DNA from 3 places in the Roseibium sp. RKSG952 genome. Region 3 is predicted to be linked to each of the others. Evidence: riboswitches for the same ligand, from Rfam matches in the RefSeq annotation. Region 3 holds a riboswitch; each other region holds the start of a gene.
The links. A riboswitch is a leader RNA that binds a small molecule or an ion and turns the genes downstream of it on or off. The one in region 3 is predicted to bind cobalamin.
Positions count from the first base shown of each region.

Region 1 (10,389 bases), on a different contig from region 3:
ATCAGGGAGTTGCCGATGACCGCGACCGCGCTCAGGAGCAGACCGCCTTCGGGCAATCCCCAGGTCCCGTAATAAAGCACTTCCTTGGCGATAAAGCCGATAAAGGGCGGCAGACCGGACATGGAGAGCGCAGCCAGACAGGCCGCGGCAAAGGTAATCGGCATGGCACGGCCGAGGCCGCCCAGCTTGGTGATGTCCCGGGTACCGGCTTCGTGGTCAACCGCACCAGCGACCATGAACAGCGCGCCCTTGAACAGGGAGTGCGCCAGCAGATAGAGCACTGCCCCTTCCAGAGCCTTTTCCGAACTCGTACCGGTCAACATCACCAGAAGCCCGAGAGAGGCCACCGTGGTGTAGGCGAGCATCAGCTTCAGGTCTGTCTGGCGCACAGCCAGAATGGTACCGACAAGCAATGTGATACCGCCAAAGATCGGCAGCACCGTTGTCCAGAGCTCCGTTCCGCCCAAGAGCGGATGCATGCGCATCAACAGATAGACGCCAGCCTTGACCATGGTGGCCGAGTGCAGGAACGCGGACACAGGTGTTGGCGCTTCCATGGCGTTGGGAAGCCAGAAATGGAATGGAAACTGAGCCGACTTGGTAAACGCGCCGCCAAGAATGAGGATGAAGATCGGCACGTAAAGCCCGCTGTTGCGGATCACATCCGGGTCGCGCAGAAGGGCCGACATCTCGATCTGGCCGGTCGCGCTGATGATCAGGATGAAACCTGCCAAAAGCGCCAGACCGCCGCCGCCCGTAACGACAAGCGCCTGAATAGCCGCCCGGCGCGAGCGCTCCTTCAGGTGATTGAAGCCGATCAGCAGGAACGAAGTGATCGAGGTCAGCTCCCAGAACACGAACAGTGTCAGAAGGTTGTTGCCAAGCACCAGCCCCATCATCGCGCCCATGAACAGGAACAGGAATGAGAAGAACCGCCCCTGATGCGGATGGCCCTTCATGTAGCCGCCCGCATACAGGATGATGAATGTCCCGATCCCGGAGATCAGCAGCGCGAACACCACCGACAGGCCGTCAATATAGAAGGACAGGTTGAGGCCATAGGCGGGCGCCCAGTCACGGATGGCAACGAAGGTCTGACCGTCGGCCACCGCCGGAACATATCCGGCGAAGTGAAAGAACACCCAGGCCGGGACAAGCGCCAGAACCCAGGAGGCATTATGGCCGAACAACCGGGTGAGATAAGGGGCGATTGCGGCCGCGAAAAAAGGCGCCAGAACGGCGAGGATGGTGGTCAGCGTATTGCTGTCGATCGCTACAGGCGTCATGTGTGTCTCGGGTCACTTCATTCCGGGAGGAACATGCGGACTTCGGGCCACGTCAGGCAGCCCATGACAAGCGGCCGAACCGGTCAGGGTCCAGCCAAACATGACGAGGTCTTACGATCTACAATAATGCTGCGCAAGTGTAATCGACCTGTTTCCAGAATATCCGGCACCAGTCACTGGATTTCTACTGGACATGCAAGGAAAGCAGGCGGGCATCGGTGATCCTTATACAATCAGACAATTTTTCGTCTCCAAGTGGGGATGCGATATTGTTTGGTCAATCTCGAAATGACGAAAAAACTGCCGAAAGGACTTTTTTCATCCAACTTCCCGGCACAAGCAAAAGACCGCACGCCACGCTTGCCCAAGCCGGAATCCGGGGAAACCGGGCATGCTCACCGGGCAAGGCAAACATCAGAAACCTTGCCAAGGGCAAAACGACGCAGAAACGGACTGACCGCATTGTTACCCTGCCATGCAACCCGCCGGGCTGTGTCACTTGCAAGGCGCCCGTCTGCCGGCGTTTCGCAGAACAAACCCATCTTGAAGGACGAGCCGGCGTCGCTCATCATCCTTGCCGCGGCGCAAAATGCGACCTATCTAGCGGGGTCTGCAATAATCAGCGAGGGAGCCCGACATGACGGACACCATTTCCGGCAAGGTTGAAAAAAGCCTGGACGACTGGCGGGATCAGCTGACTCAGGAACAGTTCTATGTGACACGTCAGTCCGGAACCGAGCGTCCGTTTACCGGCCCGTTCTGGAACAGTTTCGAAACCGGCCGCTATGATTGCGTGTGCTGCGGAGCGCCGCTGTTTCTGTCGGACACCAAGTTCGACGCCGGCTGCGGCTGGCCGAGCTTTTTCCAGGCTGTGACACCAGATGCGATCACCGAGATCGAGGACCGTTCACATGGCATGGTGCGTACCGAGATCCGCTGCAGCCGATGTGATGCGCATCTGGGCCATGTGTTTCCAGACGGACCACCCCCGACGGGCTTGCGCTATTGCATGAATGGCCACGCCATGCAGTTTGAGCCGGAAGGATCGTGAAACCTCCTTCGGTCTAAACTTACTCGAGACGAAAAACCGGATTTGATCGGCGCGGTCCAGCAAGAACTGTCCCTGTTCCTGCCCCTCAACGGCCTTGCCCCAACTTTATGATGTCGCGGATCTTCGACCTCGCGCAAATCGGCATCGTGCCGTCTTGTGCGGTGGTCCCGCGCGAAGTGTTGCTTGCACACGGGGCGGGATGGCGGATCGGGCTCGTGGTCATGTCCACCGTTGCGGACATGACACTCGACGGCTGGCTTCCGGGGCGGATCCACGACGTCAGCGGACCCTATTAGCCCCCCTCCATCAACGGCATCGCCAGGGCCCTTGTGAATGTCGCGGATAGTGCTCACTCTGGTCCACACGCGCACCGGGCGCAGCAACATGACGCCCAGTTGAGCTGGAATCGCCTCCAAAACAGACCTGTCAAGATGCATTTGCATCTATCGGCGCGGATGATTTCCGGCCACCCTTTTCATATCGCGTTACATTCGAATGGAGGCAAACGTGACTTCTTCCTTATTTCCAATGGCCCTGCTGTTGATTCTCGCACCCGCCACAGCCCTTGCCGGCAAGTTACCAGACACCGCAAAACCTGTTTCAGCAGCGGAACTAACGAAAATATACAGCAACAAGTCGACAAACTGGTCCAAGAGCCGGGCATATTTCGCACCTGACGGAGCTTATTACATTATCGGAAAGAACAAGAACTGGTACGGCACCGGCAAGTGGAATGTAAAAGGCAATCGAATTTGCGCAAGAGTGAAATGGCGAACGGTAGACCGGAAAGACACCGGCAAAGCCCTGAATTGCTGGACTTGGTACAAGGACGGACGCGGCTATGTGATGGTCCATAACAAGGAGGGCCGAAAAAGCGACGACTACTATACCAGCGAAAGGAGCAAATTGTCTCGCGGCGACAAAGTTACCAGGACCTACTACCAACTGTCCCAAAAATAGAACACGAGCCATGCGCGGCCGGCTACATCGCCGATGGTTCTCTCACGATCAACCAAGTCAACTGATCGCACTGAAGGCGCTGACGATCAGCCAGACCTGCGAGAGCAGAACCACACCTACAACAAAGACATGATAGCCGGACCGCTCCACCCGGATGGCAGACAGAACCAAAGCAACGATCGCGAGCTGGCGCACGAGATAGGACGGCCCGAGTTCCTGAAAGTGTTCTATCCCTTTCAGCCGGGTGTCGGCGACATCGACCAGAAACAGAACTGCCAGCAGGCTGTAGATCCACGCCCTCCGGCGCAGAAAATAGTCCTTGTAGCCGGAATACTCCTCCATTTTCTCCGGATAAAGCACCGCGGAAATGAAGAAATAAATCGCCGCAAAAAAGATGTGAAACAGGTAGCTCTCGAAAGTCCATGTATCGACGCTGACGAGCGCAAATTCGAACCACCAGAAAAACGTCACGCCCAGCAACATGTAGAGTGACCAGCCAAGGTGAACGCTGTAGATCGGAATTTTTCCCGGATGCTGAACAAACAGCGCGAGCCCGTTCATGAGCCGCGCCATGCCCAGCCCGACCACCATTCCCATGATGATACGCACATGCACGAACTCGGCCGAACTGGTGGCGGCAGTGTCCATCACGCCTCCTCTTAATCGGGAAAGGCAGCTCCCGGCTGCAAATGGTGGTTGCGCCCAGCCTAGAACATCCGGCAGGTCCCGCTAGAGTGATATTTTTGACGATGCCCTGGACCGGCTGGCGTCAGGGATGATGTGCAAATCGCGGTGAGCAAGTCCGATTACAGGGGCTTTACCGGATCAACCCGGAAAGCCGCTGTTTCAACCGCGTCCGCAGCTCTCCGGTCCCGGCTCTGTGCATTGCTTGACCGGGACGGCAATCCGGTCGACGAAACCGCCTCTCAGAAGCTGACCGGGTTTGACTTGACGAGCCTTTCCCTTGCCCTGTCGTTATCCCTTGCGCCGCAACAGCCAGACGAAGAACACGCCGCCGATCAGGCCGGTGACAATACCGATCGGCATGTCTTCGGGGGCCATCACGGTGCGGGCCAGAATGTCGGCCCAGATCAGGAAAATCGCACCAGCGAGCATGGATGCGGGAATGACGCGTGCATAATTGCCGCCAGCGGCAAACCGGACAATATGCGGGATCATCAACCCGACAAAGCCGATAATGCCTGAAAAGGCGACCATCACGCCGGTGATCAGCGCCCCGGCGACAAAAACCGTCAGACGGAACCGGACAACGGGTATGCCGAGCGTCGAGGCGCTTTCATCGCCGATGGTCATGGCATTCAGATCTCCCGACTTGACCCAAAGCCAAGCGCCGCACAGGCTCAAGACACCAAGCGGAAACAAAAGGTGGCTCCACTGGGCAAGGCCCAACCCACCAAGCATCCAGAACACCACCGTGTGGGTGGCGCGCGGGTCCCCCAGGAAGATCAGGACATTCGCCAGGGCCATGACGATGAAGGACACCGCGACACCGGACAATACCAGCCGGTCGGCGCTGGTGGCCGCCGCAAAGCGCGTGACTGCCAGCACCAGCAGGGTCGCAATCAAGGACCCTGCAAAAGCCATCAGCGGCGCGGTGAGCAGGCCGAGGAACAGGCCGGTGTGAAGCAGCGCCAGAATCGCACCAAAGGCACCGCCGGAAGAAATCCCCAACAGATGCGGGTCGGCCAGCGGATTGCGTGTGACCGACTGGAGCGCGGCCCCGACGACGGCCAGTCCTGCCCCAACGAGGGCTGCCAGAATCACTCTTGGGAACCGGATATCCCAGACGATAGCCTCCCGCCCCTGCGACCAGTCGGCTTCGATCAGCCCGGGTACCATCTTGTTGACGGCAATGCCGAACACGGTGCCGGCCGGGACCGGAACCGCCCCGATGCCAACACCGATCACCATGGACAGGATCAGAAGACCACCTCCGCAAAGCATGGCGGCTCCGAACCCCCAGGCGCGTTTTCCGGCGCGAGGCCGGTCCCCGGAAGCACCTTCAACGGTGGCGGCGGCGTCTTCAATCCTGTCCGTCATGCCTTATTCGCCCCAGAAACCGTTTGCGAGTTTCCGGACCGCCTTGATATTGCGCGGCCCAGGCGTCGCCTCGACATATTCAAGGACGACGAAGCGGTCGTTCCGGACCGCATCAATGCCGTTCAGCGCCGGATTGGACTTCATGAACGCGATCTTCTCGTCGGCCGTGACCTCACCATAATTGACAATCACCACGGCTTCCGGATTGCGGTCAACCACCGTTTCCCAATCGACCCGCGCCCAGCTCTTGTCGAAATCATCAAGCACGTTAACGCCGCCAGCCGCCTCGATCAGGGCTGTCGGCATGGCGTAGCGGCCTGCCGTGAAGGGCCGGTCCTCGCCACTGTCATAAACAAAGACGCGCAAGGGCGCGTCCCCCTTGGCAAGACCTTCGGCGAATTCCGCAAGATCGGCCTTGTAGCCTGCAACAAGCGCTTCAGCCCGGTCCTCGACCCCGAATATCTTTCCAAGGTTGATGAGGTCATTGTACATGTCATCCATGGAGACCTTCGGCTTCTCACCGAGATGGATGCAGGATTCGGTCAGCTCATAGACGTTAATGCCGAACGGCTTGAGGGTTTCCGGCGTCACTTCGCCGCCCACCTTCATGCCATAGTTCCAGCCTGCGAAGTAAAAATCCGCATCCGCGCCGATCAGCACTTCCCTTGTCGGATAATCCGCCGACAGCTCGGGCAGCCGATCCACACCACTGCGCATATTCTCATCAAGCTTGTGCCAGCCGGAAATGCCGGTGTAGCCCACCATGCGATCAGCCAGTCCCAGCACAAGCATCATCTCGGTCAGGTTGACGTCATTGGAGACAGCCGCCTTGGGCGGCTCGTCGAAGGTGACGGAGCGGTTACAGCTTTCGACCGTGGTCTGCGCGAATGCGCTGCCCGATAAAAGCGAAATGCCAAGCGTCAGGGCGATGCGGTTCATAGGGTTTCCTCCTGAGGTTTTTACAAGTGAAAGGTAAAATGCCGGTCGCCGCTCGGCTCCAGCCTCTGGACCTGCGTGCTGACGGAAAAGGCGGCTGCCACCCGGTCCGGGGTCAAAACGGTTTCAGGCGCCCCGAAGGCAAGCGCCTTGCCCCTGGCCAGCACCAGAACGTCATCGCAGAGGCCTGCAGCCATGTTCAGGTCATGCAGACTGGTGACGATGGTGATCGGCAAGCCGCGCAAGAGCGCCATGATCTCAAGCTGATGCCGGATGTCGAGATGGTTGGTCGGCTCGTCGAGAATAAGCAGGCGCGGTTCTTGGCAAAGCGCACGAGCGACCATCACCCGCTGGCGTTCCCCCCCCGACAAGGTACCGAAGGCGCGGGCCTGCAGCGGCCACAGATCCATGCGGATCAGCGCCGCCTCCACGATCTCGCTGTCCCGCGCCCCGCCACGCGCAAAACCCCGCCCGTGGGGGATCCGGCCAAGGGCTGCAATCTCGCGCACGCTTAACGAAAAATCGGCCGCCTGTTCCTGAAGCACGGCGGCGATCTTGCAGGCCGCCGCCCGGGCGCTCAAGCGCCAGATATCATCGCCATCGACAAGAACCCGGCCGGTCCTCGGCTTGTGGAGCCGGTAAAGCAGCCTGAGCAGGGTGGACTTGCCAGCGCCATTGGCTCCGACCACCCCCAGAATACGGCCGGGCGTCAGCTCGAACGAGACCGGATGCAGCAGGACACTCTGCCGGTCCGGCCCCCACGAAGCGCCGTCGACAGCAAGGGCCGCACCGGTCAAGACACGTTCACCTTGCTGGATTCGCTGGCGATCATCGCGGCAGGTATGCGGGCCAGCGTGGTGCGGCGCAACTTCCCCGGACGGGTCGGTGACGAACACCATCCGTCTTCCAGACCCCGGTATTGGGCGGCAAAGGCGACCAGATCGTCGATATCCTCGTCCGGATCGATGTCACCGAACAGATACGTGGCCTTGCCGCTCGCCCGGTAGGCCACCGTGCAGGGCCGTGAACACCCGGCCATGCAGGCTATCCCGGACACCTCGAAGGACGCGCCGGTGAGCGGCGCCGCAACAGCCAAGGCGTCCTGCAACTTTTTCATCAGTTCGAAACCGGGACGGCAGTCGCTGCCCTGGTGACGGCACGTCGTGCAGACGAAAATCCTGTGGGTGTCTTCAGCCATTGCTTCGCCTCACGCTCCTGCCCCGCCGGGTCCGTCTGCACCCTTGTTCACGCCGTCATAGTTTTCCGGCGCAATGCCTTGCGATCTCTTCAGCGCCGAATGAGCGGCTGCCCTTGCGGGCACCGCCGCCCCCGTCATGCCATCGGGGTTTGTGTTTTGTAATGTTATTACATTACAATTGTCAAAGCCTGCAATGGGCTCCGTCGCGCCATTGTGAAGCATCGCCCGCGCGGCGCGGTCGCTCAGACTGGCGGCAAAGTCAGCCGCATTCAGAAGAGGAAGTGGTTCGGTCGTCCGGGACATATCGCCCTCCGCGATTGCGCGAGGTGCGGACAAGGACGGTCAGACCGGATTTTGGCGAGGCAGAAAGCCTGCAGGAACAAATCATGTCATCAGCCTTCTCCGGGACACCCCGCCCGGGTTGCGTTTCAGATCGTCCATGGCAGGTCTCCTGACTTGCGGGTCACTGCTTGCCTGAACCTTCCCGGGGCTTACCGGTGGCGTTTTCAGGGTCGCTCGCCGCTCACAGTTGCGGGGGCAGTCACGGATTTGGCGCCTGATAGCTACACCTCACCATGTTCCCTTTTCATTCCGATCCAAAGCATGGACCCGGAAACCATGAACACCTCTTTCCTAGAGCGTGGCAGACTTGCGGTCAATGCGATCAGGCGGCAGGGTTAGGTTCTCAACCGACTTCTAATGTGGGACTACGGCTTCATCTTGAATGATCCTGGCCGCTTCCGCCCACACATCGATGTCTTTAAACACATCCGGGTAGAGATAATGTGCTGCCTGTAACAGAACGACCTGACGTGCAATCGGCCCATTGGCCTCAACCCAGTGATCGCTAACGTAATGCACGCGGTCATTTTTCACCGCGAAGAGCAATTGCCAGGCGGGGCTGGTTTCGTACATGCTTCCAGCACCGTAGTCGTATACAAAAATGACATCCGGGTTCTTGTCGAGAAGCGTCTCAAGCCCGACTTCCATGCCGAATTTGCCGCCCGGCGACATCGGGCCCATGACATTCTCACCGCCGATGGCAGAAAGAATCCCGGCAGTCGTGTTTTCGGTATGAAATGCAAAGGGAGATTTTCCGCCCCACATCACCACAAAACTCGGGTGCGTGTCCTTGGGCGCTTTTTCGGCAACATCTGCCAAAAGCGCTCGAAAATCGGCATTCAACTTCCGCCCACGCTCCGGCTTCCCAAGAATTTCCGACAATTCCGCCGTATCGTCAAAGCTGCTTTCCAGAAGCACCTGATCATAGGCCAGGTAGGAGGCGATCGACTGCAGCTGTTCGGCATTTGCCTCGGTGTGGCGGCGGATGGCAACAATCAGGTCCGGTGCGGCCTCGGACAACACTTCGAGATTCGGCTTTGCGCGCTGGCCGAGCTGTACCATGTCAGCTGTTTTGCCGAGAAGAAAATCGGGATGCCGGTTCGCAACCATATAACTTGTCGCGACCGGCTGAATGCCTAGCGCCAGCGCGACATCGGTTGCGAAATAGGAGAGGCTGGCAAGGCGTTTCGGCGCATCAGGCACTTCAACCTCGACACCACGGTCATCAATGATCGAACGGCTACCGGCCTCCGTCTGCGGCCCAAGCAGAAGAGCACCGCCAACAAATGCGGCCGCAAAAACAATCCCTGATTTCATGTCTGACCGACCCTTGGCCCAAATCACTCAAGCTCCATTTATGCGTCAGCAACTGCACCCGCTGAAAGTTTGCCTTGCAAAACTCCACAAGTTTCTAATTTTCATATATTATAATTATTTACATGCTTTCTTTCGCGCAGGCCTTGCATAGCCTCATGACGACCTGCGGGCATCTAGTCACAACACTTCACAGATCCGGGACAGCCGAGCTGCCCCGGAGTCGAAGCGGATTTTGCACTATTGTTCAATCGGTGACAGCAAGGCCGGATTGACCACCAGATTGCGAACGCCATGCGCCCCATGTTCCTCAAACGGATTGTCTTTTAACCAAGAGTCGACCGAGGAAATATTAACCTTGATTACCTTCGGTCGGACCGACCAGCTGACTTGAAATGGAGAGGCTTCCTCATTGTATACCGGGCCGGTGGTCGAGCCGATGTAATTCACCGGTTTACCCGCACCGGTTGGCAGGTTGATTGCCTGATGATAGCCGTTCGCCTCGCCTACCATGTTCAATTCGGTGAAATCGGCTGCAGTTTCATCATTTACAAGAACGAACACAAATGCCTCTACCCGCAACTGCGGATTTACCGTTACGTCATCCATGCAGGCATTCAAGGTGGGGCCGGGGGCGACTGCTGCTGTTGAATACACATAGTGGGCTTCAATCGTGTCTCCCGGCTTCAAATCACCATGCGGACCGCCCCCCACCTGAACACCAAGAGGCCGCAACTCTTCCTGCGTCAGCTGACCCGAATAGAGATACCCGGTCCCGTTTCCCTCGCCATCGCCGTTGCCAGCATAGTTCGTGAACTCCCCGCCCTTGTGTTCCGCCCCCTCATGGAAATGAATGTTACAGAGATTCATTCGGGTACGATCCGGAGCAGTTGCAAACACGATCGGATTGGCCCCCTCGTTGCTGTCGATGTCACGCGGCGCTTGCGGACCAAAACCCGCTCCTTCCGAAGTCTCCGCCAAGGCCGCCCGCTGCGCGTCAATCACACTGTCAGGCACAGGCTCCAGGATTTCAGCCCGGACCGGCGTCGCGGCACTAAATGTAATGATGGTGATAGCAGCAGCTGCTGCAAGTATCTTCTGTTGACGCATCAATTTACTCAACTTTATCGACCCGTTAATTCGCTCTCCCACCAATGAGAATTTTACATATTTCAAGTCACGCAGTCCCGAAGTTCCCACAACTTGATTATTAATTATCGTAAAGACTTAACCCAGGAATT
Region 1 covers NZ_SMMF01000892.1:22,440-32,828, forward strand. Annotated here, with positions in the region: gene E1297_RS14960 (putative monovalent cation/H+ antiporter subunit A) at 1-1,286, opposite strand, end outside; gene E1297_RS14965 (hypothetical protein) at 1,682-1,855, opposite strand; gene msrB (peptide-methionine (R)-S-oxide reductase MsrB) at 1,924-2,337, shown strand; gene E1297_RS14975 (hypothetical protein) at 2,448-2,633, shown strand; gene E1297_RS14980 (DUF995 domain-containing protein) at 2,833-3,297, shown strand; gene E1297_RS14985 (hypothetical protein) at 3,355-3,945, opposite strand; gene E1297_RS14990 (iron ABC transporter permease) at 4,273-5,262, opposite strand; gene E1297_RS14995 (ABC transporter substrate-binding protein) at 5,362-6,297, opposite strand; gene E1297_RS15000 (ABC transporter ATP-binding protein) at 6,318-7,091, opposite strand; gene E1297_RS15005 (DUF1636 domain-containing protein) at 7,088-7,492, opposite strand; gene E1297_RS15010 (hypothetical protein) at 7,502-7,795, opposite strand; cobalamin riboswitch at 7,916-8,128, opposite strand; gene E1297_RS15015 (ABC transporter substrate-binding protein) at 8,189-9,151, opposite strand; gene E1297_RS15020 (delta-class carbonic anhydrase) at 9,389-10,258, opposite strand.
Region 1: another riboswitch for cobalamin. It lies ahead of E1297_RS15010 (hypothetical protein); the one in region 3 lies ahead of E1297_RS48355 (CbtB domain-containing protein).

Region 2 (10,389 bases), on a different contig from region 3:
CGGTCCGGGCGGCACATATGTTTACCACCCACCTTGGCGCGATCATGGGGGATCTTGCGGTCGCACTTGTGCCCGCCGGGGGTGTGTTTCTTGTGGGCGGCGTTGCTGAGAAAAACCGTTGGCTGTTTCAGGATGACTTTCTGGCAGCCTTCAACGCAGGCGGACGGTTCGATGATCTGAGGCGTTCGATGAACCTTTACGTTTCAGAGCAAGACGAATTTGGCATTGTTGGCGCTAACAATTTCTGTAAAAATGCGCTCGCACACTAAACTCGTCACCTGAAACCCAATAGAATCAAAGGAGCCCGGCATGATCTTATGCTGCGGTGAAGCCCTGATCGACATGATCGCCGCACCTACGGTTTCAGGCGAACAAGGCTTTGTGCCTCATTCGGGCGGTGCCATATTCAACACTGCCATCGCTTTGGGGCGCTTGGGTGTTCCGGCCGGAATGCTGACCGGTCTTTCCACGGACATGTTCGGCACTCAACTAGCCGAAGCTTTGCAGACAAGCCACGTGGATACGAGCCATGTAATTCGCTCAGATCGGCCAACGACATTGGCGTTTGTGCAGCTACGGGATGGTCAGGCACGCTATAATTTTGTTGATGAAAACACCGCCGGGCGGATGCTGCGACCTGATGATATGCCCGATCAATTGCCAGCGGTCTCCGCGCTCTATTTTGGGGGGATTAGTCTGGCCTGTGAACCCTGCGCTGATGCTTATGCGTCTTTGCTGCAGCGTCATGGGTCAGAGCGTGCTGTCATGCTGGACCCGAATATCCGACCGGGTTTCATCAAGGATCAAACCCGCTATCGCACCCGGCTGAACGCCATGATCGCACAAGCTGACATCGTGAAGGTATCGGATGAGGATCTGGACTGGATCATCCCCGGCCCTGAAAGCCTTAACGAGAAAGTTCCATTATTGCTGCAGGCCGGACCAGCGGTCGTTATCGTCACCCGTGGCAGCGAAGGCGCATCAGGCTATCTGGCCGATGGATCGGAAACATCGGTTTCTGTAAAGGCGGTTCAGGTAGTGGACACGGTTGGTGCCGGCGACACATTCAACGCTGGCGTTCTGGCCGAGTTGGAACGCTCGGGCCATCTGACCAAAGCAGGTTTGCGGGCTATGAAGCCGGCAGACCTGAATGCCGCGCTCACCCTTGGGGCCGAAGTGGCCGCAATCACCGTATCTCGCGCCGGGGCAAACCCGCCATGGGCGCACGAGCTCTGATAAAGACGAGACCAGAAATGAAACGATCCGAGATCAATCGCATCAAGGCCGAAGCACAGGCTTTCATCCACTCCTTTGGCGCAGTCCTGCCGCCATTTGCAGACTGGTCGCCGGATCAGATGCGCAGCGAACAGGCCGCCGGAATTCGCGAACGCAGCCTTGGCTGGGACATCACGGATTACGGGCAGGGAAAGTTCGACGAACTGGGTCTGTTTCTGTTCACCCTGCGCAACGGCAATGAGAAAGACCTCAGCGAAGGCCGCGGTATGCTTTATGCCGAAAAACTGCTGATTTCGCGCGAAAACCAGCTGTCGCCCATGCACCGTCACATCGTCAAAGCCGAAGATATCATCAACCGTGGTGGCGGCGATCTCGTGATGGAGATCTACGCATCTGACGCGAAAGGTGGGATTGATCGCGACAATCCCGTAGTTGTGCCAAGTGATGCCTGCCCGGTGACCATCCAGCCCGGAGAGCATCTGCGCCTGAAACCCGGTCAAAGCGTGACATTGATGCCCGGTATCTGGCACGCCTTTTGGGCGGAACAGGGTGATTGTCTGATCGGCGAAGTTTCAACCGTCAACGATGACCGCACCGACAACGTGTTCGAAGCTCCGATCCCTCGTTTCGCCAACATCGAAGAAGATGCCGAACCCGATTTTCTGCTGGTGGCGGATTACTAGGGTCAGCTTCCCAATCCGGCGCTGTTCAGGCTATCCATCAGCTTGCGTTTGAATGGTTCATCCAGCTGCCAAATCGAAAAGATGTCAGGTGCTTTGGCCGCGATGTCCGGCTGCAGTTCCAGTAATCTGTCCAACGCAGCCTTAGCTTGCTGCTGGTCCCCGGCCTCGACACTCAGGGCCGCGCGCCAGAGATGTGTCCAGAAAAATCCAGGCATATCGATCCGGTCGAGTACGTTCAGGGCTTCTTCGTACTCACCTTGATCGAACAGATAGAACACGCGTGGAAAATGATACCAGTGTGGGTGTACGGGGTTCAGCGCAATGGCCCGATCAACGATGGCCAGCCCCTCGACCCAATCATCTCCAAACGCCAGACGCATCCCGTAGTGGGCCAGAACAGCCGCGTCGTTGGGATTGAGCGCAACCGCTGCCTGACCGGCCTGTTTGAATCCTTCGATATCGCCCGTGACAAATCGCATGTTCGCCAACATCAGATGACCCGCTGCCAGATTGGGATCCGCCTGAATCGCTTTACGCGCAGCCATATCCGCTGACGCAAGAATTTCAGCTCGATCCCCCCCGAGGTTGAACCGGATCTGCTGCAGATAAAGGTTCGACAACACAGCCCAGGCTTCGGCATAACCGGGGTCTTGTTTCACCGCATTCTGAATGCAGGCCAGTACGTCGCCATGCCGCTCAAGATTGATGGTGATCTGATAGCTGTAGTAATCCAGCACGCAATCATAGGCATCGCGATTTCCCGGCGGCGTACGTGCAGCGGTTTGCATCGCGTCCTGCGTCAACAACCCATACTTTCCGGCCAGCTGACCGGTCACATCCCGAACAATCTGATCCTGAGCCGCATAGATCTCGCCCGGGGACGGCCCGACCGTGTAGGAGCGCACCCAGGAATAGCGCCCCTCATTCAAATCGATCAGACGTGCTGACAGGGTGACTTGATCTCCGGTTTCCAACACTGACCCTTCCAGTGCGAAATCCGCCCCGAACTCGTCCCGCAATTGTTGCGGGTCCATCTCCTGCTGGCGATACCGGCTGACAGTACCCAGCGGCAATATCCAGAGATCGCGAAACCGCACCAGTTCGGTGGTCAGCTGCTGCGTAATTCCATCTGCAAGCGTTTCCTGAGCATCATCTGGTGATGTGAAGGGCAGAACAGCGATGACAGGTCCGTTGGGCAATTCCGGATCGCGCCCGATGGCCATTGTGATCTGAACCACCGCAAACCATATCAAACCGAGCAGAAGCCCGAAACCTGCGACGAGATATGGCCAGCGAAAACGCTGTTTGGGTTCGACGCTCGTGTTCGGGTCATCCTGCGAATGCGGTTCGACGATTTCCACGCGCTCAAATCGGGGGGCATATCCACCTTTTGGGATCGACAGCCGGATCGGGTCATTCCGTCCCGGGCCCGCATAATAGCCGTCAATATCCTGACGCAACCGGCGCGCCTCGAGCCGGACAACCGGATCGACTTGCTGATCGAAACTTGCGTCGCGATCAAAGACCGACATGGCGATCGAAACGCCTTTGATCTGATCCGCGCGCCCCGCCAAATACTCATCGACAACATAGGTCAGGAATGCCCGGCGTTGCGGCGTCGCGGCAAAATCCGGGTGCTTCAGTAAGCGCGAAAGCTGTTCGCGGATGTCCTGTTCCGAAATTGTCACTCGTCAGAGCCCCAATACTAAAAGCTTTTAAAACCGGTGAGTTACCGTGTGCGATCAATGGCTCTTACTCTGTTTACCTCGCAGGTAGCAACATGTTCGCACTTCACGGAACGATGCGGATGGCTAGGACGGGCGGACTGTTTGCCAATTTGGCGAGCTTCAAGGGGTCAAGGAGAGCGCCTGAATGTCGGCCATCATCGCTACCGATGCATTTACGTACGCCGCACATAAGCACAGCGACGCCCCTTCTTTTTCTGCCCCGTACGAATTCTGACACCACCATCCACAGGAGCCGTCCTAAATATGGCACGCCGAAACTTTTTGGTACTGACAACCGCGCTGCTGGGCCTCACTGCCAGCGTCGCGATCGCGCAGGAGCATTTTGACCCCAAGGGCAAAGCACCCTCACGCTTCACCGTTGAATTTCAAGAGTTGATGCGTGACTCTCTGCCGTTCGAAGATCAGCGCGACTTTGAAGAAAGCAGCAAGGGCCTGATCGCCGTCCCCGACTACCGTCAGATCAAAACCGAAGACGGCATCGTTGCCTGGGATATCGGCAGCTACGACTTCCTGCTTGAGGAAGGTCAGGAATTCGACTCGATCCACCCGTCGCTGCAGCGTCAGGCAATCCTGAACATGAACTATGGTCTGTTCGAGATTCTGGATGACAAAATCTATCAGGTCCGCGGTTTCGACCTGTCCAACATTTCGTTCATCCGGGGCGACACTGGCTGGATCATCTTTGATCCGCTGGCTTCGAAAGAGACAGCTGCAGCAGCGCTGAAACTGCTGAACGACACGGTCGGCGAACTTCCCGTTAAGGCCGTAGTCTATTCACACTCGCATGCTGACCACTATGGCGGCGTCCGTGGTGTCATCAATGACGAAGACGTTGCAAATGGTGTAGAGGTCATCGCGCCAGCTGGCTTCATGGAACATGCGGTGTCCGAAAACGTCTATGCAGGCAACGTGATGAACCGCCGCCTGTTCTTCCAATATGGCGTGCTGCTGCCGCGTAACCCCTATGGTCACGTGGATCAGTCGATCGGTAAGAACATCTCGGCCGGGACCACCGGCCTGATCGAGCCAACCCGCTATGTCTCGGACGATTATGAAGAGATCACCATTGATGGTGTCCGCATGATCTTCCAGAATACCCCCGGCACCGAAGCCCCTGCCGAGATGAACACTTATTTCCCCGACCTCAAGGCCTTCTGGGCGGCGGAAAACATCACCGGCACAATCCACAATATCTACACCCTGCGCGGTGCACTGGTCCGCGATGCGCTGAGCTGGTCTAAGCACATCAACGATGCGTTGTACGAGTTCGGCCAGGAGGCAGAGGTGATGTTTGCTTCTCACTCCTGGCCACGGTTCGGCAATGACCGCATTCAGGAAGTGATGCGGGCGCAGCGCGATACCTATGCCAACCTCAACAACGGCGTTCTGAACCTCGCCAACAAAGGCGTCACCATCAATGAGGTGCACAATGTCTATGAGGTGCCGGAAAGTCTGCAGCAGCAATGGGCGGCGCGCAGCTATCACGGTTCGGTCGAGCATAACAGCCGTGCGGTTATCAACCGATATCTGGGGTATTGGGATGCTAACCCGACCACGCTGACACCGCTTTCGCCTGAAGACAGCGCACCATTGTTTGTCGAGATGATGGGCGGTGCCGAACCGATCATGGCGAAAGGGCAAGAACTGGTCGATGCCGGCAAGTATTTGGAGGCGACCGAGATCCTCAACAAACTGGTTTATGCCGAACCGCAGAACCAGGCTGCCAAGGACCTGCTGGCCGACGCATTCGAGCAGATCGGGTACCAGAAGGAAAGCCCGTCGGTCCGCAACTCATTCCTGGGCGCGGCCTATGAACTGCGCAACGGTATCCCGCAGGGCGCCACCATCGAAACCACCGGTCCGGATACGATCAAAGCGATGCAAACCACCATGTGGCTGGATTTTCTCGGCATCCGCGTCAACAGCGAAAAAGCGGCAGACATGGAATTCACCATCAACCTGTCGATTCCGGATCGTGATGAACACATCGTGGTAGAAATGAGCAACGCCACCCTGACCCATATCGTTGATCAGACTGCGGAAAACGCCGACCTGTCGATCAGCCTGAACCGCGCTGATCTGGAAAAGGTCATGACCGGCGAACGTAAGCTGACCGACATGCTGGCAGATGGAACCGCCAAATCTGAAGGCGATACCGAGATCGTGGCACAACTGGCCTCGACACTCGATCAGTTCGATCTTGGCTTCGAGCTGATGCCGGGCACCGGCGCGAAGGATCTTACCCCTGAGGCAAACGACTTTGCCCAGCCTGCGCTCGCGAATTCCAACGGCGGCTGATAACCCCATCAGTTAGCTGACCCAGGTTCGCAGGGTTGGCTTTCGCCTTGGAAGGCGGGTTTTCCCGCCGGAAGACGGGCCGTCGCAACCGGTCCGTCTTTTCCTTATTGCTTTTTCCGACTATTTTTGTCAGTTAAGCACCGACCTAGTCAGATTCTCTGGATTCACGCCCGGTCACCGCCCTGCCCGACGCTGACCAAGAGACAACCATATAATGACAAAATCGCTTGCTGACCTGCTGGCCATGGATGCTGTTGCCAGCCGACATGGATGTGCATTGAAACCGAAACTCCTCGAGGCCATCGAAGCCGACCTCCGGTTCCCTGCACATGCCACCGCACCCCGCCCACAAACAGAACTGACCGCAGATGAGCTGCCAGAAAACGTGCTCAGCCTATCGGCGCATTCCCCAAATTCTGAAAGGAAGCGCGCATGAGCTTTTCAGTCTATGGATCAAATGGCGACAGACCAGCTGCGGGCAGACCCGAATTCGATGATTTTGAGCTGGGACTGTTGCCCGTCATGCGGCACTTCATCCTCAGTTTTGCCGATCCCGATACGCAATCGTGGCAACACGCCTATTCCACGGCCATCGAACGCTGGGGCGTTGATCAGGGCCTGAACATCGCGCATCTGGTCTATAAGATCGTCAAGGTCACATTGCATTGCCGCCCGGCGGGGCTGGCATTCAATGACCCGCTTTGCCTTGAACAGCGTGGGTCGCTGACATGCGATGAGCTTGCGCTGATGAAGATGCTGCACCACATGCGGCGCGACAACACGCCCGAAGCGCGCGATGCCGTCAACCTTGTTACAGGCGGCTATCCAGATGCCCATCTGATTCAGGCTGGTCTGACGCTTGCCAATCGCTTTCCGACCGGTACCGACCGACGCGGCGACACATCCCGTCGGCCAATGCTTCGGGTCGTGAAGTAAAAACCTATCCCTGCGTTGACCAAGCCTTCAGCTGGCGCTTGACAACGCTATCGACACCAGACTAGCTGAAACGAGATGGTTCCCGACGGTTTGCCCGAGGGATGAAAATGGGAATACGGTGCGGTGCGTTCTGCGTACCAATGCCGTGACTGCCCCCGCAACTGTAGGCGGAGAGCGAAGCCAAAAGACCACTGGCCCAAAGGCCGGGAAGGTTGGCCAAGCATCGACCCGCAAGTCAGGAGACCTGCCATCAGATGTTCAACCAACCCGGGGCGGGGCGTCCTGGAAGGAGGCTTTGATGGCACGTAATCTGCGTGTGTACATAAACGGCACCTTCTGTCCGCACTTGGCAACAAGTGGAGCGGACCATGCCGGAAGCAACTGAACCCTTCGCTTTGTATTTTCAGAACCGGCAGTGGCACAGCATCGCAAATCCGAGCTGCAATGAATTAACTGTTACGTTATTACATTGCATATCATCCGGATTGTCAGTAAGTGGAGCGCGCAATGCCAGAAAACTCTGATCATTTCCTGTTGATTTGCGAGACTTGTCAGGGCTCGGACATTGCCGATGCGCTTCGAACGGCGATTGCGGACAAGCTTCCGTCCTGCTTCGCAATCCGAGGGGTTTCCTGCATGGCTGGCTGTTCACATCCTACGACTGTTGGCTTTCAGGCTGCGGACAAAGCGCAATACCTGTTCGGTCGCATTAGTTCAGCGCAGGACATTGAAGCGCTGGCCGCGTTTGCCTGGCAATATCAGGACAGTGCTGACGGCTGGACCAATGCTACGGACAGACCCCCTGCCCTTTACACCAAAACCTTGTCGCGCATGCCGCGCATCTTGTCTGGAGGTCAGGCATGACATTTCTGGTTGCCGAAAATCTCGAGTACTATGCATTGAACGGTGATGTTCTGCTGCAGGGTGTGTCCTTTGATCTGGACGAGGGATCAGTACTGGCCATCGCAGGCCCGAACGGCGCGGGCAAAACCACCCTGCTGAACTTGCTATGTGGTGTCGAAACCATCGCGCTTGGGGATGTACTGATACGCGGTCAAAGCCTGCGATCGCTATCCCCTCAGGACCGTGCCCGGACCATCGCTGTAGTAAGCCAGCAGGAACTGCCCGATGGACGGTTACGACTAAGAGACTACGTTGCCTTGGGGCAGATTCCCATCAAAGGCGACCGATCTGTAGATGAACATAAACAGGCATTGGACAGGATATTTGACCTGACCGAGCTGCATCATCTGGCAGGCAAGCAGATGTCGACCCTATCGGGAGGCGAGCGTCAGCGCGCGCATATTGCGCGCGCTCTAGCCCAAAACCCATCCCTGCTGTTTCTGGACGAACCCACCAACCATCTGGATCCCGACGCCAAGGGGCGCATGCTGTCGCTGGTCGCCGATCTGGGCATCACCGTGGTCATGATCGTCCATGACCTGGTCATGATACCGGAATTCGCCACCCATGTTGCGTTGATGAAATCTACCCGCCTGACGGGTTTTGGACCAGTCAGCAACATTCTGACGCCACAGCGCGTGCGCGAAACCTTTGGCGTCGAATACCTGTGTTTTCAACACGAAGACCGGGTGATCCCCGCGCTCGACATCCGAAAAACCAAGCTTACAAACTGACAGGAGCTTTCCATGAACCTGAAACTCTGGCCCGTGGCGTTGATCACCGGCCTCGCCACCAGTGCGGCCGCACATGAGGTCACCGTAGACAATTGCGGCGAACCGCTTGTTTTTGACTCAACGCCCGAACGGTTGGTCGTGCACGACATGAACATGACTGACATGGCCTTTGCGCTTGGCCTGCAGGACAAGATCGTTGGTCTGACCGGCATCACCGGTTGGTACAAGACCAGCCCGGAATTCGATACGCTGCGCGGTGACATCCCCGAACTGGCGCCGAAATACCCCACCGTCGAAAATCTAGTAGCGGTAGAACCCGATCTGTTCTTTGCCGGGTGGTACTATGGCATGAAGCCCGGCGGCGAAGTCACTCCGGACACGCTGGCCCCCTTTGGTATCAAGACCATGGTCCTGACCGAAAGCTGCGTGCATCTGAACAAGGACCGCCCCGAAGCCAGCATGGACCTGTTGTTCGATGACGTTCTGCGTCTGGGCAAAGTTATGCATGTAGAGGACAAGGCCGAAGCTTTGGTCGATGGCTGGAAAGGCCAGTTGTCCGCCATTGAAGCCAAAACCGCAGATCTGGCGAAACCCCGCGTCTTCCTGCTGGATGGTCCGGCTGATGCGCCTTTTACCGCGGGCAAGTTCGCAATCCCTGACGCGATGATCACTGCCGCTGGTGGCGAAAACGTAACCCATGATCTGGACACCAGCTGGGGCCGCACCTCGTGGGAGGCAGTCGCCGCCACGAACCCTGAATTCCTGGTTCTGCTGGACTACCAGACCGGCAACGGCGCTGCGGATACCTTCAAATTCCTGCAGGAGCACCCCGTGATGTCCCAGACCGACGCAGTCAAGAATGAACGCTGGATCGGTCTGCGCTACGAAGAGTTGACACCAGGACCGGCAAACATCGAAGCGATCGAGAAAATGGCGCGCGAAATGCACGCCGAGATCAACTGATATGGGCCCGTTAGGCCGGACAACACTGCTGGGGGCGGCCGTTCTGGTCGCCCTTTTGCTGGTGTCGACAATCTATGGCACCACGCCGATCCCTGTTGCGGACGTCCTGACCGCCATTTCGCTTGGCACTGGCATCAGCGAAGGCGACATGTCCCCGCTGCATCGGATCGTGTTCGACCTGCGTTTACCACGCGCTCTTTTTGCCGCGGTGATCGGCGCGGGTCTTGGTGTGGTCGGGGTCGTGCTTCAGACCACCACTCGAAACGATCTTGCCGACCCGTTTCTGTTCGGCCTTTCCTCTGGCGCTGCCGCGGGTGCAGTTCTGGTCATCACCGTCACTGGTGATGTTCTGGGCATCTGGACCCTGCCGCTTGCAGCCTTTTGCGGTGGTCTCATCGCATCCGGGGTTGTTCTGGCTTTGGTGCAGAGCTTACGCACAAGTGCACCGGAAAAACTGATCCTTGCCGGGCTTTCGGTCTCATTCCTGTTCTCGGCAATTACCAACTATCTGATCTTTGCCGGCGACAACCGTGCTGCTCATTCCGTGATATTCTGGATGCTGGGCGGGCTTGGACTGGCGCGGTGGGAAACCTTCCCTCTTGTTCTTGCAGGGCTTGGCCTGATCCTAGCCTATGCACTCTATCGCAGCCGATGGCTGGATGCGCTGCTGACCGGAGACTTCACCGCTTCGACTCTGGGCATACCTGTCAAAGGACTGCGATACAGACTGTTCTTTGCAGCAGCCTTGGCGACGGCAGCGTTTGTATCTGTGGCGGGCGTGATCGGGTTCGTCGGCCTTATGGTCCCGCACATTGCACGCGGTATTGCCGGGCCACTTCACAAGAACCTGTTGATAACGGCAGCGCTTGTAGGAGCGGTGCTGCTGAC
Region 2 covers NZ_SMMF01000959.1:153,383-163,771, forward strand. Annotated here, with positions in the region: gene E1297_RS40750 (family 1 glycosylhydrolase) at 1-269, shown strand, start outside; gene E1297_RS40755 (carbohydrate kinase) at 310-1,236, shown strand; gene E1297_RS40760 (D-lyxose/D-mannose family sugar isomerase) at 1,254-1,919, shown strand; gene E1297_RS40765 (tetratricopeptide repeat protein) at 1,922-3,607, opposite strand; gene E1297_RS40770 (alkyl/aryl-sulfatase) at 3,911-5,965, shown strand; gene E1297_RS40775 (hypothetical protein) at 6,180-6,401, shown strand; gene E1297_RS40780 (hypothetical protein) at 6,398-6,901, shown strand; cobalamin riboswitch at 6,961-7,168, shown strand; gene E1297_RS40785 (DUF1636 domain-containing protein) at 7,409-7,765, shown strand; gene E1297_RS40790 (ABC transporter ATP-binding protein) at 7,762-8,538, shown strand; gene E1297_RS40795 (ABC transporter substrate-binding protein) at 8,551-9,501, shown strand; gene E1297_RS40800 (iron ABC transporter permease) at 9,503-10,389, shown strand, end outside.
Region 2: another riboswitch for cobalamin. It lies ahead of E1297_RS40785 (DUF1636 domain-containing protein); the one in region 3 lies ahead of E1297_RS48355 (CbtB domain-containing protein).

Region 3 (10,389 bases):
TTCGGCCTTTTCGTAGGCACCGGTCTCTTCCAGCGCGAATGAGTGGCAGCCCAGCAGATAGCCTCGGCCCGCGTGGTCGGGTTCATAGGTGGGCAGCACCCGCTCGATCGAGCGACGCATACCCTGCGAATCCCCCAGAACGAAACGGGTCGCATGACTTAGTTTCATCGCAAGCGTATCTTGCGGATGTGACCTTAGTATCTCTTCGAATTTTTGCACGGCTTGCGAGGGAAGGTCGGCAAGATAAAGTGCCAAAGCCTCAACATACTGTTTTTCGCGGGCAGAAACGGGCTTACGCTCCATTGCGGTATTGGCGGCTGTAAGTGCGTCTGCCGCGACCGGCAGCATTTCACGCCGACCCAGCAAGACCATGAACAGCCCCTTGATCGCGTGACCCAATGCGAAATCAGGTTCCAGCTCCAGAACTTTTCCCAAATGTTGGGGTGTGATTGCCGCATGCGCCATGAACCCAAGCAGAACACCATCCCAAGCCTCGACGCTCTCGGGCTTGGTCAGAGTATTCATTTGTCCAAAAACGTCTTGTTTCATACTTGGGTCCAATCTGCTTGCGATATTTGACACTGTTCGATTTATCAGAGTCTGCGGGCGGGTCGTAACAGTATCGACCCTGCTCTCGAATTGGTGAAAAGCTGTGTGCGTAAAAAGCGAAAAAAACCGCCGATTCAAGGGCATGTTTCAGCAACATGCCGCCTAAATGATCAGAGTGTTTCAATCCTCAAATGGGTTTTCGGCATCCAGAACGGCCCGAGTATCGGCACCAAACCCAGGTGGCGCAGTGCGATATGTTACAGGCGTGCGTGAGAGTTTGAGTGGATTTCCGATCAGTTGAACCTCACCCGGATCAGCCTGCATGGCGATCTGCATCTGTCTTGCAGCAACCTGTTCGGTGCCAAAAACCTGATCCAGCGACTGCACTGGTCCAACGGGAACTTTCAATTCCTCCAGCGCATTGATTGCCGAGCTTGTATCAACCTTTTGCATCGCCGGACGCAGCACCACGTTAAGTGCGTCACGGTTCTGCAGTCGCGCCGGATTGGTGGCGAAGCGTGGGTCGTCGGCCAGTTCCGGAAGCCCGATGTACCCGCAAAAACGCCGGAACTGGCTGTCATTTCCGACTGCTAAAATAACATGCCCATCTGCAGTTTCGTAAACGTCGTAAGGGACGATGTTCGGATGACCGTTCCCACGCCGCTGCGGTACGCTGCCAGATGTCAGGTAGTTGACGCCTTCGTTGATGAGCCATGCAATCTGAGCATCGACAAGGGCCAGATCGATCTGTTGCCCTTCACCGGTCAAGTCGCGGTGGCGCAAGGCTGCCAGAATACCAACACTGGCATACATCCCGCACATCACATCCGCGATGCCAACTCCTACTTTCATAGGTGCGCCTTCGGGCTCGCCGGTCAGTGACATGATGCCGCCGTAGCCCTGCGCCATGAGATCATACCCCGGCTTGGCCGAGTTGGGGCCGGTTTGTCCGTAGCCTGAGATCGAACAGTAGACGAGCCCCGGTAGATCTTTTGACAAGGTCTCGTAGTCCAGACCGTATTTTGCCAACCCGCCGGGTTTGAAATTCTCGATCAGGATATCGGCGTGCGAGGCCAATCGACGAATTTCCGATTGTCCCTCAGAGGTCGTGATGTCAATCGCGACGGATTTCTTGTTGCGGTTGGCGGCCATGAAATAGGCACTAAGGTCCGAACGATTACCGTCGGTATCCTCGACATAAGGCGGACCCCATTGGCGAGTGTCATCGCCGCCCGTGGCCGGGTTTTCAATTTTGATCACGGTGGCACCCAGATCACCCAGCAATTGTGTGCAGGTAGGACCGGCCAGAATGCGGGACAGGTCCAGAACCTTGACGCCCTTCAGTGGCCCCTCAGATCCGGCCATCATACCCTCCACGGTCAATTTCTGCCGCGATGACGGTGAAGCGATCGGCTTTCACAGCCGCATCCAATGCCGTTCGCAGTTCCTCACGGTTTCGGACGGTATGACCGTACCCGCCGAACGCGCGTCCCATGGCGGCAAAATCATGACGGTCAAAATCTACTCCACGGTTGCCCATTTGACGCTGTCGTTGCTTCAATTCGATCAGCGCGAGGCTGGCGTCGACGAAAACCAGGAAGATAGGATTTCCGCCCATCTCAGCGGCGGTGGATAGCTCACCGGCCACCATCAGGAAACCCGCATCCCCTGAAAAGCTGATGACCGGGCGATCCGGCTCGACCAGTTTGAGGCCAATTGCCATCGGAACGGCACAACCCATCGTGCACAAGGCCGACGATTGGATCAGCCCGCGCGCCTCGTGGCACTGCCACATCTGGCTGAGCAGGATGCGGTGCGCACCGCTGTCAGCTGTGGCAAGCGTTTCCTTGGGCAGTACATCCCTTGTCTCGGCTATTACCGCGGCAGGGCCCCATTCGTCGTCACTTGGAAAAGCCTTGCTAAGCGCTTCTTTAACCTGCTCCGGTTCTCCATCAGGCCATGTCGCACGTGCCGGGTTGCCTTTTGCGATGGCTTCGAGTGTGGCAGCGGTGTCAGCAACCAGGTTCAGACCCGCCTGATGCATGTAGTGATCATTCACCACCGCAGAGATATCGATCACGCGTTTGTCTTCGGGATCCCAGATCTCGCGCCAGCCGGGGCGCATCTCGATTGGATCGTATCCCAAGCAGAGGATCAGGTCAGCTTGTTCAACCAGGGGCACCAGATGCTTGTCGGCCAACGGAGATAACCCTGCGCCCCCTAGGCATAGCGGGTTGTTCTCGGGCACGATCCCCTTGGCCTTGTAAGTGGTCACAAAGGGAATCCCGAAATGTTCCAGAAACGCGCACACGACACTGCGAGAGTCATCATACAGAACATCCAGCCCGATGATGGCGAGGGGTCGTTCGGCATTGGCCACCCAACGGCGGGCTTTTTCCAGACAGTCACCCTCTGGTGCAACGGCAGCGGGTTTTGCCAGGCGGCGGCGTTTGCTGTTGCTGACGCGGGTGTCAGCGACCGAGATCGGCACATCAATGTGCACCGGACCGGGCCGGGGTTGATTGGCCAGTGATACGGCTTTGTCAGCGATGATGTCAGCACCTTCTGCGGTCAGCAGAAAGGTCCCCTTGGTTATGGACCGGTAGACCTGACTGTGATCCATGACCTGATGCGTGTAGGTCAGCGCCTCGTCTGCATCGACGCAACCTGTCAGTACAATCATCGGCACTCGGTCCTGCAGCGCATTCGCAACCACATTGATGCCGTTCATCGCCCCCGGACCAAGTGTTGCCACCAGAATGGCGGGTGCGCCATCGCGGTGATGCGCGGCCTCGGCCATGAATCCCGCAGCGTTTTCGTGCTTGGTCAGATGGAAGGTGATTCCAGCCTGTTCGAGCGCATCGACCAGTGTCAGAACCTCACCGCCGGGCATACCAAATGCGTGGCGGCAACCGGCCTCATACAGCCTTTGGGCCAAAAGATCAGCAGCGCGGGGGGACAGGTCCTGCATCAGTCATGCTCCGAAATTCGTGTTACGCAGCAGATTGCGGAGGACGCCCCGGGACGCAAGGCGCATCACGCCAGTGTGACTATTTGACTGCGCTTTCAGCAATGGCCTGAAACTTATCGTCCAATTCTTCGGCAATGTCGGCCAAAGGCTCGCCACCCTCATAGACATATGGGGCAAATACAAAGCTGGGTGTCTTGTAGGACAGGGTGGCTGTGCCATCATCATTCTCGGTTACATAGAACCGGATCGGGGCTTCGATCATAGCCGCTGTCGAAGTCTCGAGAACGCGAACTGCATAGTCATTGTTGAAAACGCCAATCACGCGATTTCCGGGGATCGTAATCCCCCGGGCAGCGGCCGCTTTGGTCGGTCCGGCCTGCGTTACCACGATCAGACCGTTTTCTTTCACGGCGCTTTTTGTATCGTCCACGAGCTGCTGATAACTCTTGTCGGTCGGATAGACAGCCCAGCCAGAAAGTGGTTCCGTAAACTCAGCCCATGCAGGCAGAGCGAACAGACAAAGCGCAGACCAAAGCGATTTCATCAAGCAACCTCCAAGGGTTTGAGTGTGAGATTGATGCCAGATATCACTTTCCGGTGCACTCACATTCTCGTGCGCTCATCGCGACCACGGGCTTGTGTCACAGCGCTGAAAGCTTCAGAAACAGCGGAACTCAAGATTAAGGTGAAACGTATTTGGCGCAGACCCGGCTATTAATTTGCACCAGTTGTTCCGGCACGCGCGATCGTGATGCCGAACGGCAAGCCGTACAAGCGGCATTAACCGGCATCGACCTTGCGGCGGAGATCGAAATCGCAGAACACGCCTGTTTCAGTGGATGCAGCGAACCAACGTCGATCGCCCTGCAGGGCGAAGGCATGGCGTCATATGTTTTCTCGGGGATCGATATCGTTGCAGATGCGGATGATATTGCTGCGACTTGTCGGGCGTATCTGGACAGCCCTGCAGGCTGGATCGAAGACGCCCGACCATGTGGGCGACTTCGCTTGTGTTTGAGGGCGCGTATTCCGGCGCTTTAGTCCACCTGTACAGTTAACGAAGCACTGACCGGCACGTCTTCAACCATCAGCGGGCTGTGGCTGTTGGCATTCAGCGATACCTTAATCTCAACCTCGCCCTTGGGCAGATCAGAGATGTGCATCCAGTTGCCATAAAGGCGGGCGAGTTTCGTGCCATTCACGTAGACATGTGCGTGGCCTTCACCGGGATTGTCCGCAGCAGAGGCGTTTTCGGGCGCAAACCGAAAGTTCCGAGGCATGACATGCAGGTTCCATCCGGCCATTGGGTCCTGCGTTACCGCAATTTCCAGACCGGGCGCATCCTGACCGGCAGGCAGGTTGATGGCGGTCGAGTGATCATGCGCCATGGCTTCGGCATGAGAACCGCCATGCTGATTGGGGTCCGCATGGTCGTGGCCGTCAAATGTGACGCCATTGGCCGCGGCGAGAACGAAACCAGCGCCGCCGCCAAAGACCAGACCAATTGCAAAGAGGGCAAGTGAGCGAGCCATTTCTATTCCTTGAGCCAAAAAAGAACCCGCCGGGCAGGGCCCGGCGGGATGACATGTTGGGGTATCAGGCTGCTGCTTCGGCGCGTTTGCCTTCGCTTTGCCAGAAGTAGCCGGCAAATGCGCCAACCAGAACCCATGCGACAAGGCCGATGCCAAAAGCACGTGCGGCAAACAGAGCGCCGATTTCGGTTGGGACCGGTCCGGTGAAGACATCCGGTTCGGGTGCGCCGATCAGATGTGGAGCAACGAGCAACGCTGCCGCAATCACGTAGCTGATGATGTTGCCACCAAACGCAATCAGCCACATGGCAACCGCCGCAGCCGCGACAGTGGCGAACCACCAGACTTGGCGTGCGTAGACATCTGCAGCTGCAACGCCGGGTACTTCGGGTGCCAGGCTAAAGCCGGGTGCAAAGTGAACCGCGATAAAGCCCGCCAGACCCCACAGAACACCTGTGCGACCATCGATCTTGTGTCCCTGACCCTCGGCCACTGACATAAGGGCAACCAGAACCAGTGCATAACCAGTATAGGTGAGCATGGTGAAGATGACGCTCAGCGCGTCGCGTGTAAGCTCTGAGAACATGCCCGGTAGCTCGGGATGGGCCGTGATAGCTTCCCCGCCGAAATGCACCAGCTCACCGGACTCGTAGAGCTCGGCGTGCAACAGAACGGGTTGCACAAATACAAGCTGCAGCAAGGCGGCAATCAGCCCCGCTGCAGCACCAGCGAACAACGCGCTGGTCAGAATGCGACTGAACATCTGCTTAGTGGCAGGGGAAACCGGTTGCGTGGCGCACGTCATGTGCAGCGTCATGCAAGCCAGATGCCTGAACATGTCCGGTCAGGGTGATAATACCCAAGCCCAGAACCACTGCGAACATTACCGGCAGAAAGCCTGTCTTTGCAGCAGATGCTGTTTGAGTTTGTGTCGTCATTTCTTGTCCTCCAGTGCCGTCGCACCCGACGGCTGGTGTTTCTACGTTCGCCTGGCAGGTCTCCTGGCTCGCGGGTCGGTGCCTCTGTTCGCCTTCCCCCCGAATTCGGGAGTGGCTGGTTGAACAGGGGCTCACCGCTTACAGTCGCGGGGGCGGCTTTGGCTTTGACCTCAGACGAAGTCGCACCACATTCCCTCTTAGCATCCGGATTTCTCCGGCAGGACCAGACCCGATCATTTAGCCGCGATGCGCAGGTTTACGCAATCGCCATTTGCGACGTTTTCGGTCAAATCACGCGCTTTTTCAGAACGTATATGTCCATGATCCAGCCATGATCAGCCCTTGCCTGTGCACGAGTTGAGAGAATCTCATCACAAACTTCGGACAAGGTTCCGCTGATCAGGATTTCTTCTTCCATACCGACGTAAGCGCCCCACCAGATGTCATAATTTGCCATATCAAGGCTCTGGAACGAACATTCGCCGTCCAGCATCACTGCGACGGTTGAAGCAGCCTCAGGCCAACCCTCGTCCCGGATACGGCGACCGGTTGTAACGACATAAGGCGCGCCGATATCGTTGATCGGAATCCCATGTGCTGCGGTCAGAGCCTGCAGGGCGGTAATACCGGGAATCACCCGTTTGATCGGTTGCGGTGAGAGGCGCGCAGCGATTCGCAGCGAACTGTCATAAAGTGAGGGGTCGCCCCAGATCAGTAGGGCCACGTTTTGTGCGTCAGGATGGGATGCGATCGCTTCCTGCCAGCGCAGTGCGATTGCATCATGCCATTCATCCACCCCACGCAGATAGCCATCATCGGCCCTACGCTTGGGGATGTCGAAATAGGCGATTTGCGGAGGCGCTTCAGTGACTTGAGAAATGATCTTCTCACGTACGCCGGCAAGATCTGCCTTGTTCTCACCCTTGCGCGGGATCAGGATCAGATCAGCTACACGAATAGCCTCCGCACCCTGAAATGTCACGTGATCCGGATTGCCTGTACCGATCCCTATCAGGCTCAGTTCATACATCATCGAACTCCGCCAGCGGTCCATAGAGTATCAGTGCCGGGGCTGTTCCGATTTCAGACTGCAGCCGTTCCGACAACGCTCCGATGGTCGAGCGGTGCAGCGACTGATCGGGTGTCGAGACAGATTCTGCCATCAGCGCGGGCGTGTCCAAGGGCAGACCGTGTGCATGCAGCGCCTCGACAAGCAGCGGGAAAGTGCGTTTGCCCATGAAAACAACTGAGGTCGCCCCCGAATCCGCCAACGCCGACAGGTTCAGATCTTCGGGCAGCTTGCCGCTGACATCGTGGCCGGTGACAAATTGTACACGGCGTGCTGTCAGGCGGCGGGTCAGCGGAATGCCTGCGGCTGCCGCGGCGGCGACGGCAGATGGAATTCCGGGAATGATTTCATACTCGATCCCCGCCGCCTTCAGCGCGACCAGTTCTTCTTCAAGCCGCCCGAACATACCTCCGTCACCTGATTTCAAGCGAACGACATGTGCACCGGTTTGTGCATAGTCGACCAGCAGACGGCTCACATGATCCTGCTTGGGTGAGGGGCGACCAGCACGCTTTCCTACACCCACCAAATCTGCGTCCTCACGGGCGTGGGTAAGGATAGGTCCGCTACTGAGATCGTCGAACAAAATCGCATCGGCCTTTTGCATCCGGTCAACGGCCTTGAGCGTCAGTAGTTCCGGATCTCCAGGGCCTGAGCCAATGAACGAAACGAAACCGCTCATGCTGAGGCCTCTGCAATCAGATGAAAGAATGTGCCGGTGACGTTGCCCCGAACTGATCCTGTCTGCGGTCCTTCCGCACCTTCTGCGTCAAAGACTCGCGCAAGAGGAGCATCGGGCTGTTCGACAATAGACGAATAATGGAACTCGTGCCCGCGAAGCGCTGTACCAACCGAGAAACCGGGCATCTTTGCCAACAACTCGGCTTTGCGATAGCCGAGGTTGAACTTGCGCTTCTCATAAGAGGTCACAAGACCGAGCAGTCCCGCCATTTTGTGTGGCGTACCTTCCTTGTCGATCAGCACGTCGCCCAAAGCCATGTATCCACCGCATTCACCATGCACTGGACGGGTTTCCGCGTGCTTGCGTAGACGAGTCTGGAATGTGTCAGCCGCTGCCAGAGTGCCGGCATGCAATTCAGGATAACCTCCTGGAAGCCAGACAAGATCTGCATCGTCGGCAGGAGCTTCATTGGCCAACGGCGAGAATGGCAGGATTTCAGCACCCGCAGCACGCCAACCTTTGAGAAGGTGGGGATAGGTAAAGGAAAATGCTTCGTCCCTGGCCAGCGCAATCCTTTGGGCCGGGGGGTGCGGCAGCGCGGTCGGAGATGACCCATTGGGGCCTAAGGAGGCAGCCTCCTTGATCGCATCAAGATCCACATGTTCACGCAGAAAGGCCGCGTATCCGGCAATCGCGCTTTCCAGATCAGGGTGCTCGACCGCTTGTATTAATCCAAGGTGCCGCTCTGGCAAAGTTAGATCACCCCGACGCGGCAACACACCCAACACCGGCAGACCCGCACGCTCCATACCCAGACGTGTCAGGCGTTCATGCCGCGGGCTCGCGCAACGGTTTAGGATCACCCCGGCGAAGGGCAGATCCGGATTGTACATCCGAAATCCTAGCGCCGTGGCGGCAGCCGATTGTGCCTGTCCGCCTACATCCAGCACCAAAACCACGGGCCAGCCCATCCGCTGAGCCGTTTCGGCACTGGACCCATGGCCCAGTTCGCCGGGCTTGGCGACCCCATCAAACAGTCCCATGGAACCTTCGGCCACGACAATATCTGCGCCCTCTGACTGCGCCGAGATCGCGTTAAGCAAAGGCGCACCCATCGCCCAGCTATCCAGGTTGAACGAGTCCCGGCCAGCCGCCGCCCTGTGAAAAACGGGATCGATGTAATCCGGGCCGCTTTTGAACGGTTGTACCGTCAGTCCATCTTCGGCCAGAGCGCGCAAAAGACCCAGCATGACTGTGGTTTTTCCGGTGCCCGAGGATGGTGCCGAAATCAGAATTCCGGGAGGATTAGTCATCACCATGGCTCCAGCTCGACCACGGGCTTTCCGCGCTCTGCGGGCGATAGCGGCGGTCATAGGTTTTGGAATACAGACAGCTTTCGTCAAAACCTTCACCGGCCAGTGCTGGGCCTACCATGATCAATGCGGTGCGAGAGATGCTCTCGTCCAGCGCATCTTTCAGGGTTGCCAGGGTGGCGCGGATAATCTGCTCATCCGGCCAACTGGCGCGATAGACAACGGCCACTGGACAGTCAGCCCCATAGGCAGGCACCAAATCTGAAATCACCTTGTCCAGATTGCCGATCGACAAGTGAATGGCCAATGTTGCGCCGGTGCGGGCAAAGTTTTCCAGCGTTTCACCCTCGGGCATCGACGAAGCACGCCCGGGAGTGCGGGTCAGGACGACAGATTGAGCAAGCCCGGGAAGGGTCAGTTCGGTTCCAAGAGCTGCGGCAGCGGCGGCAAAAGATGGCACGCCGGGTGTTACGCTAACCGGAATGCCTTCGGCCTTGAGCCGACGAATCTGTTCACCCATGGCCGACCAGACCGACAGGTCGCCTGAATGCAACCTCGCCACGTCCTGTCCGGCTTCGTGAGCTGCTTTGATTTCGGCCACGATCTGATCCAGATCCATTGGCGCGGTGTTCACGATCTTTGCACCTTCTGGGCAATGGCCCAGAATCTCCTCTGGCACCAATGAGCCCGCATAGAGGCATACCGGGCAGGATGCGATTATATCGCGTCCGCGCAGGGTCAGCAGGTCGGCGGCACCTGGTCCGGCGCCGATGAAATGAATGGTCATATCTGTCCTCCGATAGCGATCGCGCATGTTGCAAGGCGATCGTCCGAAATCTGTCTGGGTGAGAGTAGCCGCGCACCGGGTCCGGCTGCGGCAAGAGCGGATGCTTCGGCCACGCTGCCAGTGCCATAGGTGGCACGACTGCGGTTCGAGCAGGTGAGAGTGCGCTGACCCGCCAGATCGGCAGCAGCTATGAAATGCAGGGGCAGGGCGGACGATTCTGCAAAGGCAGTCAGTGCTTCGTGCCCTTCTTTGTCCGCGACTGTTGCGAGAGCTTCCACAGCATGATCGGCAGTTGCGAGGTTGAATGCCGCCTGTAGGCTCTCTGCAGTGGCGTTTGAGGAAAACCCAAGTCCTGCGACGATCATAACGTCACGCTCCACTGCACAACCGGGTAGGCTGATTTCCAACCACGTCGGGGGCCAAGCGCTGACGCCTGCGCCAGTTCGATGCGCAGCAATTCACCGCCAAGCTTGTCGTGCCACTTGGCCAGCAAAGCCTCGCTTTCCAGTGTAACCGCATTGGCGACCAGCCGCGTGCCTATAGAGAGG
Region 3 covers NZ_SMMF01000963.1:441,508-451,896, reverse strand. Annotated here, with positions in the region: gene E1297_RS48390 (tetratricopeptide repeat protein) at 1-549, opposite strand, end outside; gene E1297_RS48385 (CaiB/BaiF CoA-transferase family protein) at 730-1,914, opposite strand; gene E1297_RS48380 (thiamine pyrophosphate-binding protein) at 1,901-3,520, opposite strand; gene E1297_RS48375 (DUF302 domain-containing protein) at 3,600-4,064, opposite strand; gene E1297_RS48370 (DUF1636 domain-containing protein) at 4,217-4,561, shown strand; gene E1297_RS48365 (hypothetical protein) at 4,558-5,052, opposite strand; gene E1297_RS48360 (CbtA family protein) at 5,117-5,815, opposite strand; gene E1297_RS48355 (CbtB domain-containing protein) at 5,820-5,990, opposite strand; cobalamin riboswitch at 6,026-6,233, opposite strand; gene cobF (precorrin-6A synthase (deacetylating)) at 6,277-7,020, opposite strand; gene cobA (uroporphyrinogen-III C-methyltransferase) at 7,013-7,741, opposite strand; gene E1297_RS48340 (cobyrinate a,c-diamide synthase) at 7,738-9,054, opposite strand; gene cobM (precorrin-4 C(11)-methyltransferase) at 9,047-9,841, opposite strand; gene E1297_RS48330 (cobalamin biosynthesis protein) at 9,838-10,206, opposite strand; partial or broken gene E1297_RS48325 (cobalamin biosynthesis bifunctional protein CbiET) at 10,203-10,389, opposite strand, start outside.